Regions from separate parts of the Tardiphaga sp. 768_D3_N2_1 genome, predicted to be linked through region 2. Evidence: predicted binding sites of a transcription regulator. Region 2 holds the regulator's gene; each other region holds the start of a gene.
What was found. Region 2 encodes LexA, which represses DNA repair genes until DNA is damaged. Its sites were predicted from a motif close to TGTTCNNNNTGTGTTCNG; they were not measured.

Region 1 (3,283 bases), 100 kb from region 2:
GCGACCGGCGTCAATCTCGGCATGACGACCCACACCGTCAAGGGCGGCATCAACTATCACTTCAACTGGGGCGGCCCGGTCGTCGCGAGGTACTGAGCTTCGCGCCAGATTTCAGGCTCGTGACAATGGAAAGGCCGGCGAAAATGCCGGCCTTTCTGTTTGGCTGGACGCCCGGATCCTCGGTGGCAAACCTGTTGATTTCCCACGGTTAAATACTACCCCTGACTGCAGTACGTGGCTTTTCGCGCAACCAGCGCGTTAGTTTTCCCCTGTTGCAAGCGAGCTACAGCCACCTCGCCTGAGCCGCGTTAAAGTTGAGACATTCAAAGGGGGAGTCTTGCAATGAAGAAGCTTCTGCTCGCATCCGTCGCCCTTGCCGTTCTCGGCGCAGCCTCGTCAGCTTCCGCAGCCGATCTGGCAGCACGGCCCTATACGAAGGCTCCTCCGATCATTGCGGCGGTCTATGACTGGACCGGCTTCTATATCGGCGGCAACGGTGGCTGGGGAACGAGCCGCAAGTGCTGGGACAGCAATATCGGCACGCTCGCCGCTCCGGTGTTCTCGCCAGAAGGCTGTCACGACGCCAGTGGCGGCACGGCAGGCGGACAGATCGGCTATCGCTGGCAGAGCGCCGCATGGGTGTTCGGCCTCGAAGCGCAGGGCAACTGGGCAGATTTCCACGGTTCGACGACGAGCACACTGATTGGCACCGGCACCAGAATCGGCGACCGGTCGAAGATCGAGGCCTTCGGCCTGTTCACCGGCCAGATTGGCTATGCCTGGAACAACACGCTGCTTTATGTGAAGGGCGGCGCCGCTGTCACCAGCGACAAGTATGAGCATTACTTCACCGGGACCGGCGCAGTGATCAATTCCAGCAAGGAGACGCGCTGGGGCGGCACGGTTGGCGTCGGCTTGGAATATGGTTTCACACCGAACTGGACCTTCGCCGTCGAATACGACCACCTGTTCATGGGCAACCGCACGCTCGACTTCACCAACGCTGCCGGTGTTGTCACCGACAATACCCGCATCAGCCAGGACGTCGACGTGGTCACCGCGCGCATCAACTACAAGTGGGGCGGCCCCGTTATCGCGAAGTACTGAGGCTTGTCGATCCTCTCTGTCGACTCCAGAACAACTCAGCCCGGCCTCGTGCCGGGCTTCTTGTTGTCCGGCAGGAATATATGGCGATACCGACAAGGTCGGCCCCACCCGGCCTTTGTCATTTGCAGCCTTGCCTCGCAACCCCTCCGCCAACAAACCGTTGATCGTTGCTGCGGAGCACTGGAAATCCGTTCTCGTTCTTCCTATGTTCCGATGACAATCAATCGGCGTTGATCCCGGCCCGGCCGGCGGTGCGCGCCCGGATGAGCGCGGCTCGCGCTGGGGAATTGCCTGTTATGGACGAGATCATCAAGGCCAAGCGGCAGCAGGCCGCCGCGAACATGCGCAGCATCACCATTCGCGGCGCCCGCGAGCACAATCTCAAGAATGTCGATCTGACCATCCCGCGCGACAAGCTGGTGGTGTTCACCGGCCTGTCCGGCTCCGGCAAATCGTCACTCGCCTTCGATACGATCTATGCCGAAGGCCAGCGCCGCTATGTGGAGTCGCTGTCGGCTTACGCCCGGCAATTCCTCGAGATGATGCAGAAGCCGGACGTTGACCAGATCGATGGCCTGTCGCCGGCCATCTCCATCGAGCAGAAGACCACGTCGAAGAACCCGCGTTCGACCGTCGGCACCGTCACCGAGATCTACGATTACATGCGCCTGCTCTGGGCACGCGTCGGCATTCCCTATTCGCCGGCGACGGGTCTTCCGATCGAGAGCCAGACCGTCTCGATGATGGTCGACCGCGTGCTGGCGCTGCCGGAAGGCACGCGGCTGTATCTGCTGGCGCCGGTGGTGCGCGGCCGCAAGGGCGAGTATCGCAAGGAGCTGGCCGAATATCTCAAGAAGGGTTTTCAGCGCGTCAAGATCGACGGCACCTTCCATGAACTCGCCGAAGCGCCCGTACTCGACAAGAAGTTTCCGCATGACATCGACGTGGTCGTCGATCGCATCGTTGTCAGGCCGGATATCGGCCAGCGCCTCGCGGAAAGTTTCGAGACCGCACTGAAGCTCGCCGAAGGCCTCGCGGTCATCGAATATGCCGATGCGCCAGCCGCTCCCGCGGAAGAGGCCAGCACGAAGAAATCCGACAAGAAGGTCGCGAAGATTCACGACAAGACGGGTGCAGAGCGCATTCTGTTTTCCGAGAAGTTCGCCTGCCCGGTCTCCGGTTTCACCATTCCGGAAATCGAGCCCAGACTCTTTTCGTTCAACAACCCCTATGGTGCCTGTCCGAAATGCGGCGGCCTCGGCGTCGAGCAGACTATCGATGCCGACCTCGTCATTCCCGATAAGGAGCTGACGCTGCGCAAGGGCGCCATCGCGCCATGGGCGAAGTCGTCGTCGCCTTATTACGTGCAGACGCTGACGGCGCTCGGCAAGTTCTACAAGTTCACGCTCGACACCAAGTGGAAGGACCTGCCGAAGAAGACGCAGAACGCCATCCTGCACGGCTCCGGCGATGACGAGATCAAGTTCTCCTATGAGGACGGCGTGCGTTCCTATGACACCAAGAAGCCGTTCGAGGGTGTCGTCACCAATATCGACCGCCGCTTCCGCGAGACCGAAAGCGAATGGGCGCGCGAAGAGCTCGGCAAGTATTTCTCCGACGTGCCATGCGATGCCTGCGAGGGTTATCGGCTGAAGCCCGAAGCGCTGTCAGTCAAGATCGGCGGCAAGCATATCGGCAACATCTCGGAAATGTCGGTGCGCAAGGCTGGCGACTGGTTCGAGACCGTGCCGGATCTGCTCAACAAGCAGCAGAACGAGATCGCCGTCCGCATCCTCAAGGAGATCCGCGAGCGGCTGTCGTTCCTGCTCGATGTCGGCCTCAACTATCTCACGCTGGCGCGCTCCTCGGGCACACTGTCCGGCGGCGAGAGCCAGCGCATTCGGCTGGCGTCGCAGATCGGCTCGGGCCTGACGGGCGTGCTCTATGTGCTCGATGAGCCCTCCATCGGCCTGCATCAGCGCGACAATGCCAGATTGCTCGATACGCTGCGGCGGCTGCGCGACCTCGGCAATACCGTGATCGTGGTCGAACATGACGAGGACGCAGTGATTGCCGCCGATTACGTGGTCGATGTCGGCCCCGGCGCCGGCACCCATGGCGGCAATATCGTCGCCCAGGGCACGCCCCAGGAGGTGATGGCCAATCCGAAATCTCT
Region 2 (3,283 bases):
GCCGCTCCGGCCGGGGAGTTACGACTTTGGCCGCGATCTGTATTTTCAGGGGATCGGCGCGTCCGGTTTCGTGATGGGTGGCATCAAGGCGGTCGATCCACCGACACAGCCAAGCCTGGCGTTACGTTACTCGGCGACCATGCAGGGGCTGCGCGACGCGATCGATGCGCGGATCCGCACCGTTCTGTCTGGCGATAGCCGCGCCATTGCCACGGCGCTGCTCACCGGACGCCGCGATGCGATTTCGGCTGACGTCAATGATGCGATGTTCATCTCCGGCCTTGGTCATGTGCTGTCGATCTCCGGTTATCACATGGCCGTTGTCGCCGGCGTCGTGTTCTTCGCGATCCGCGCGTTACTGGCGCTGATCCCGGTCCTGACGGTGACATTCCCGATCAAGAAGGTTGCGGCGGCGGCGGCACTGTTGGCAGCGCTGTTCTATCTGCTGCTGTCCGGTGGGGAAGTGGCCACGCAGCGTTCCTTTTTCATGACGGCCGTCGTGCTGATTGCCGTCATGGTCGATCGCCGGGCGATGACGTTCCGCACGCTGGCGGTGGCGGCGATGGTTGTCCTGATCGTGGCCCCGGAGGCGCTGGTGCATCCGAGTTTCCAAATGTCATTCGCGGCGACGCTGGGGCTCGTTGCATTGGTGCAGATCGGCATGCCCGCGCTGTTTGCCTCGCCCGATCATTCCGCGACTGCGCGCATGGCGCTGTGGGGCGGACGCGAGATTGCGATGCTCGTGCTGGCCTCGCTGGTCGCGGGCCTTGCCACCACGCCCTATGCCGCGTTTCATTTCCATCGCGTCACGCCTTATGGCGTCGTTGCCAATCTCCTCGCGATGCCGGTGGTTTCGGCGCTTGTCATGCCGGCGGGCATTCTCGGTCTCGTAGCGATGCCGTTCGGTTTTGACGGCGTGTTCTGGCGGCTGATGGATGTCGGCATCCAGTGGATGATCGTGGTTACCCAATGGGTGGCAGCCTTGCCCGGCGCTATCGGCCGGATGCCGGCCTTCGGTACCGGACCGCTGATCACAGCCAGTGTCGGCATCATTGTGCTCGGACTGCTGCGTACACCCTTGCGCCTTGCAGGCGTTGGCGTGCTCGCGCTCTCGATCGTCTGGGCACTCCTGGTGAAACAACCGGATGTGCTGATCTCGGGGGATGGTCACAGCGTTGCGGTACGGGGCAGGGACGGGCACCTGCATGTAATGCGCAGCGCCAAGGATACGTTTCTCGTGAAGGAGTGGCTTGCCGGCGATGCCGATGCACGCCTGCCGACCGATGTCTCTCTCAGCCATAGCGTGTCCTGCGACAGCGACGGATGCATCACGCCGCTTGCCGATGGCGCGCTGGTGGCGCTGGCTTTACAGCCTGACGCGTTCACGGATGATTGCGAGAAGGCGGTGCTGATCGTCACGACGAGACAACCGCCAAAGGATTGTCGTGCGCTGGTGATTGATCAGGATCGCCTGCAACGAAACGGTGCGGTGAGCCTGCAGCGAACCGCGAACGGCTTTGCGATCGATGCCGTGCGACCGCCTGGCCTGGACCGTCCGTGGTCGCGCGCCATTCCCGATGAGCCTCAGGCCGACACGCTACAGACCGGTCGCCTGCCGCAAAACCGGCCGGTGGATGCGACGCCGGCGGAAACCGATCTTCAACCCGAAGATCAGTAGTCCGCCGATGCGCAAATCTCAGTAGCGGCGATACAGGCCGATCAGCTTGCCCTGAATGCGCACCCGGTTGGGGGGCAGGATGCGTACTTCGTAAGCGTCGTTGGCGGGCTCCAGCGCGATGGATGCACCGCGGCGGCGGAAGCGCTTCAGCGTGGCTTCCTCGTCGTCGATCAGGGCCACCACGATGTCGCCGGTGTCGGCGCTTTCGTTGCGCTGGATCAGCACGGTATCGCCGTCGAGAATGCCGGCGTCCTGCATGGAATCGCCGCGCACTTCGAGCGCGTAATGTTCGCCGGAGCCGAGCATGTCCGCGGGCATGCTGATGGTGTGGCTACGGGTCTGCAGCGCCTCGATCGGCGTACCTGCCGCGATCCGGCCCATCACGGGGATGGCGACGGTGCGACCGTTATCATCGTCGCTGCTGCCGATGCTGGCAGCCGGACGCACCTTGCCGAGCGTGCCTTCGATGACGCTGGGCGTGAAGCCGCGGCGGCCGGTGCCACCGGTGACCGGGGCGCCGAGCTCGGGCAGCTTGATGACTTCAATGGCACGGGCGCGATTGGGCAGCCGGCGAATGAAACCGCGCTCTTCAAGCGCCGTGATCAGACGATGAATGCCGGACTTGGAGCGCAAGTCGAGTGCATCCTTCATCTCGTCGAAGGAGGGCGGTACGCCGGCTTCCTTCAGGCGCTGGTCGATGAAACGCAGAAGTTCGTATTGTTTGCGGGTGAGCATCTGAAGCCATCCTCAGTTGACGGTGTCGGCCGCCGCGTGTGTTTCGGGACCTCTTGACCGACGCCTTTTGCAGGCGCGCGGCGGAGGGCAGTTCACGAGTTCGGGCACTCATAAACACTAAGCCGCAGAATCTCGAAACAAATCATGAACGAACACTATCTGTTCCATATGTGTTCTGCAATGACTAATTTCGCCCTAAAGCTTTGGTGTTTGACGCGAGAGACCGCGGCATGACGAAGTCATCGACGACCCGGCATCGGCAACGCCGCGAGAGCGTTCATTGCTCTATGAGCAGTGTCAGGCGTTGAATTCGAAAGCCCGGAGTCTTATGCGTGACGCCATGAACAACGCTGCTGTCGCTGTCGCCGAAAAGCCATTGATGTCCCGGGTTCCGTCCATGGCGCAGTCGCGCAAGGCGGCGCCATTCCTACCCATGAGCCGCGCCGAGATGACGGCGCTCGGCTGGGACGCCTGCGACATCGTGCTGGTCACCGGCGATGCCTATGTCGATCATCCCTCGTTCGGCATGGCGATCATTGGCCGGCTGCTTGAAGCGCAGGGGTTTCGCGTCGGCATCATCTCGCAGCCGGACTGGCATTCGGCGGAACCGTTCAAGACGCTCGGCAAGCCGCGCGTGTTCTTCGGCGTCACCGGCGGCAACATGGATTCGATGGTGAACCGCTACACGGCGGATCGCAGGATCCGTAGCGACGACGCCTATACGCCGGGCGGCGAGGGCGGCAAGCGGCCGGATCGTTGCACCGTGGTTTATGCGCAGCGCTGCCGCGAGGCGTTCAAGGATGTGCCGATCGTGCTCGGCGGTATCGAGGCGTCGCTGCGCCGCATCGCGCATTATGATTACTGGTCAGA
Region 3 (3,283 bases), 1.5 Mb from region 2:
CCTACCGCGGCGGCCTCAGAATGCGGCGATGCAGATGATATAGAGCAGCGCGCATGCCAACACGGCAGACCATGTGGTCGATGCCGCGAGGAGCAAGGACTCCTTGGTTACTCGCCGGGCCACTCAGCGCGATAGTGATTTGGGCGGGCTGCAGTCCCGGCGATGAAATCCAGCCGTCGATATGGAGGGCGGTCTCGATCTGACGGAGCTGGCGCTCAAGGACGTCACGTTGCTGACCGGGGGATGCGCATTCCAGTTGCGCGCGAATGCGAGCTTTTCCGCGTTCAATCTCTCGTCGAATTCATGAGGGTCTAAGAACAGGCGCTTCATGACGCGCTCCTTTCCATGAGAGGAAGGCGGGGGCGCTAGCGGGCGTTCTCATCACAGATAGAAGCCAAGGACATCTCTGTGATGGTCGAAGTCTGCACCTGAAACCAGCAGGGAGCGAGTCAATTCTTAACGAATATGACCGGTAGCCAAATTTCGGTACTGGCCGAAATCGGCCACTCGCAGAGTCAGAGTAGGCCACTACCGATTTTGTTTAACCTCCGATGCTCAAAGCATTTCGCGCCCTTACAACGAGTTGAACGAAATCCCTTCGACGGCAGACCAAGGTGGGATGAAGCGCTTTCTGATATTCCCGGCTCTCTTTCCGCCCCTTGCGTTGGTCGTGTTCACGGCGCCCGATGGGTTCAAGAATCTTCTCGATTGGATGGTGATGGCATACGCGATCGCGGTTATCCCGGCCTTGCTGTTGGCTTGGGTCGATTGGGCGCTTTCCGCAAAGCCATTCCGAGTCATGGGAACGGCGGTCATAGCAGCACTAGCTGCAGTCTTGATTGTGCGCTTCTTGTCGGGAGGATCAGAAGAGTTATGGCCAGTCCTGATGGTTGGGCTTGTTGGAGGAGTTCCGGCCGCGGCATGTTCGTGGCTGTCAGATAAATCGCCTCTGGCGGTCAACTAGTGCAGTTGGCGCGAGTCCGAGATTTTAGCAGGATTTCGCGCGAAGCAGCCCGTGACATTTTCAAGTTAGGCCACTGAGGCCGGAAATAGGCCAGTACCGTATCTTGGGGACTTCGCTAATCGTTCGGCGGCGTCTGATATCTCCGTTTGTGCGGATATGCCGAGCTTGTTTAGCAAGCGCGCTCGCACATAGGACATTTGCTCGATCGATCCACCAAAGTAGCTCACCAACTCCTCATCGGTTTTGCCAGCCGCAAACCGCCTTAGGAGCTGCTTTTCGCGAGGGCTCAACAGTACATCTTTGTCCATGGCATAATGTGCCGTTCACGACACGGAATGCGGCCTTACTTTATGAATACGAGGGCCGTTACTATCGCGACGGGGATTAGCCCAACCGCGATGACGAACGCGCTATAGAGGTGATCTCTTGTCATGGCGCGCCCTCAGACGAGGGAGCGTTTATAGGCTTCTCTCAGGGAAAGTCCTGTGCACTTTGTGCCAAAAGCGAAATCGACGGCCTTACTTCTTTGGATTGAAGCGCCCACCCAGCGTTTTGATGCTTCCGGCCGAAGGTTGCGTCTTCGTGAACTCGGCTATGGCCTTGGCCAGCTCAGCATCCGACATCGGGTTGACGGGCTGATGCAACGAGCCGTCCCGAAAGCTACGCTCGATAGCAGCGTAGTGCTCAGACTCATCGACAAGAATGAGCTTTTTTATCCGGGCTAGGATCGCAGAGAAGGGCATGAGGGGATTGTGGCCGCTGTCTCCAAATTAGGCCACTGCTGTTTTCAAACTAGGCCACTGAGGCCGGAAACAGGCCAGTACCCAAATTTCAAAAAGAACATATTGCGAACATAGAACAGATGGGGTACATTGATTTCACCCCGAACAGCGCTGTCCTTTGGCGCCTGCCGTTTGTCCCTGTCGCGAATCCCTTCATAAGGAGCTAAATCAATGGCTACCAATCCGACTGCCCTGCGTATCGTTGAAGGATCCTCCATGGACAAGACCAAGGCCCTGTCGGCCGCGCTCTCCCAGATCGAGCGCCAGTTCGGCAAAGGCTCGGTGATGAAGCTGGGCAAGAACGACCGCTCCATGGATATCGAGGTGGTGTCGACGGGATCGCTCGGTCTCGATATTGCACTCGGCGTCGGTGGTCTGCCGAAGGGCCGCGTGATCGAGATTTACGGACCGGAATCTTCGGGCAAGACGACTTTGGCACTGCATTGCGTGGCTGAAGCCCAGAAGAAGGGCGGCATCTGCGCCTTCATCGATGCCGAACACGCGCTCGACCCGGTCTATGCCCGCAAGCTCGGCGTCAATGTCGATGAACTCCTGATCTCGCAGCCGGACCACGGTGAACAGGCGCTGGAAATCGCCGACACGCTGGTGCGCTCCGGCGCGGTGGACGTGCTGATTGTCGACTCCGTGGCGGCCTTGGTGCCGCGCGCCGAACTCGAAGGCGAGATGGGCGATGCGTTGCCCGGACTTCAAGCGCGGTTGATGAGCCAGGCGCTGCGCAAGCTGACCGCCTCGATCAACAAGTCCAATACGATGGTGATCTTCATCAACCAGATCCGCATGAAGATCGGTGTGATGTATGGATCGCCGGAAACCACCACCGGCGGCAATGCGTTGAAATTCTACGCCTCGGTCCGTCTCGACATCCGCCGCATCGGCGCGATCAAGGAGCGCGACGAAGTGGTCGGCAACTCGACCCGCGTCAAGGTTGTGAAGAACAAGCTGGCGCCGCCCTTCAAGCAGGTCGAGTTCGACATCATGTATGGCGAAGGCGTGTCCAAGATGGGCGAAATCCTCGATCTCGGCGTGAAAGCGGGAATCGTCGAGAAGTCCGGCGCCTGGTTCTCCTATGATAGCCAGCGCCTCGGTCAGGGCCGCGAGAATTCCAAGGCGTTCCTCAAGGCCAATCCGGACATGACCGCCAAGATCGAAGCTTCGATCCGGCAGAATTCCGGCCTGATCGCCGAACAGATTCTCGCCGGTCCCGTTGAGCGCGATGAAGACGGCGGTGACGGCGAGGAGCCGGCAGAAGATTAATCGGATCGGGTCCAGAGACGCACTGACGTTCATGCGCAGTGATTTTACTGGACCGATCTTGCAGCCGGGATTTTCGGCTGAATGATTTCGCGGTGGGTGCTGTGGGGGTCTGTTGCCGATACCCTGCAGTGCCTGCCGCGTTGTCGTTTCAGGCGCCTGATCCGAGTGCGCCCTGATCGCAACTATCGCCGCGCGGCAGGAACGGCCTCGGCCGGTGGGGCGATCAGTTTGTTGACTGCATGACAGGCAACGCCGTCGACGA

Region 1: the regulator LexA is predicted to act here: its motif matches at 1,303-1,320, upstream of uvrA (excinuclease ABC subunit UvrA).
Region 3: the regulator LexA is predicted to act here: its motif matches at 1,801-1,818, upstream of recA (recombinase RecA).

The regions. Positions count from the first base shown of each region.
Region 1 covers NZ_CP197245.1:2,094,957-2,098,239, reverse strand. Annotated here, with positions in the region: gene AB8A27_RS09630 (outer membrane protein) at 1-96, shown strand, start outside; gene AB8A27_RS09625 (outer membrane protein) at 343-1,107, shown strand; gene uvrA (excinuclease ABC subunit UvrA) at 1,404-3,283, shown strand, end outside.
Region 2 covers NZ_CP197245.1:1,993,983-1,997,265, forward strand. Annotated here, with positions in the region: gene AB8A27_RS09130 (ComEC/Rec2 family competence protein) at 1-1,678, shown strand, start outside; gene lexA (transcriptional repressor LexA) at 1,697-2,413, opposite strand; gene AB8A27_RS09140 (YgiQ family radical SAM protein) at 2,754-3,283, shown strand, end outside.
Region 3 covers NZ_CP197245.1:3,521,251-3,524,533, reverse strand. Annotated here, with positions in the region: gene AB8A27_RS16615 (hypothetical protein) at 620-964, shown strand; gene AB8A27_RS16610 (hypothetical protein) at 1,483-1,707, opposite strand; gene recA (recombinase RecA) at 1,918-3,021, shown strand; gene AB8A27_RS16600 (ABC transporter ATP-binding protein) at 3,204-3,283, opposite strand, start outside.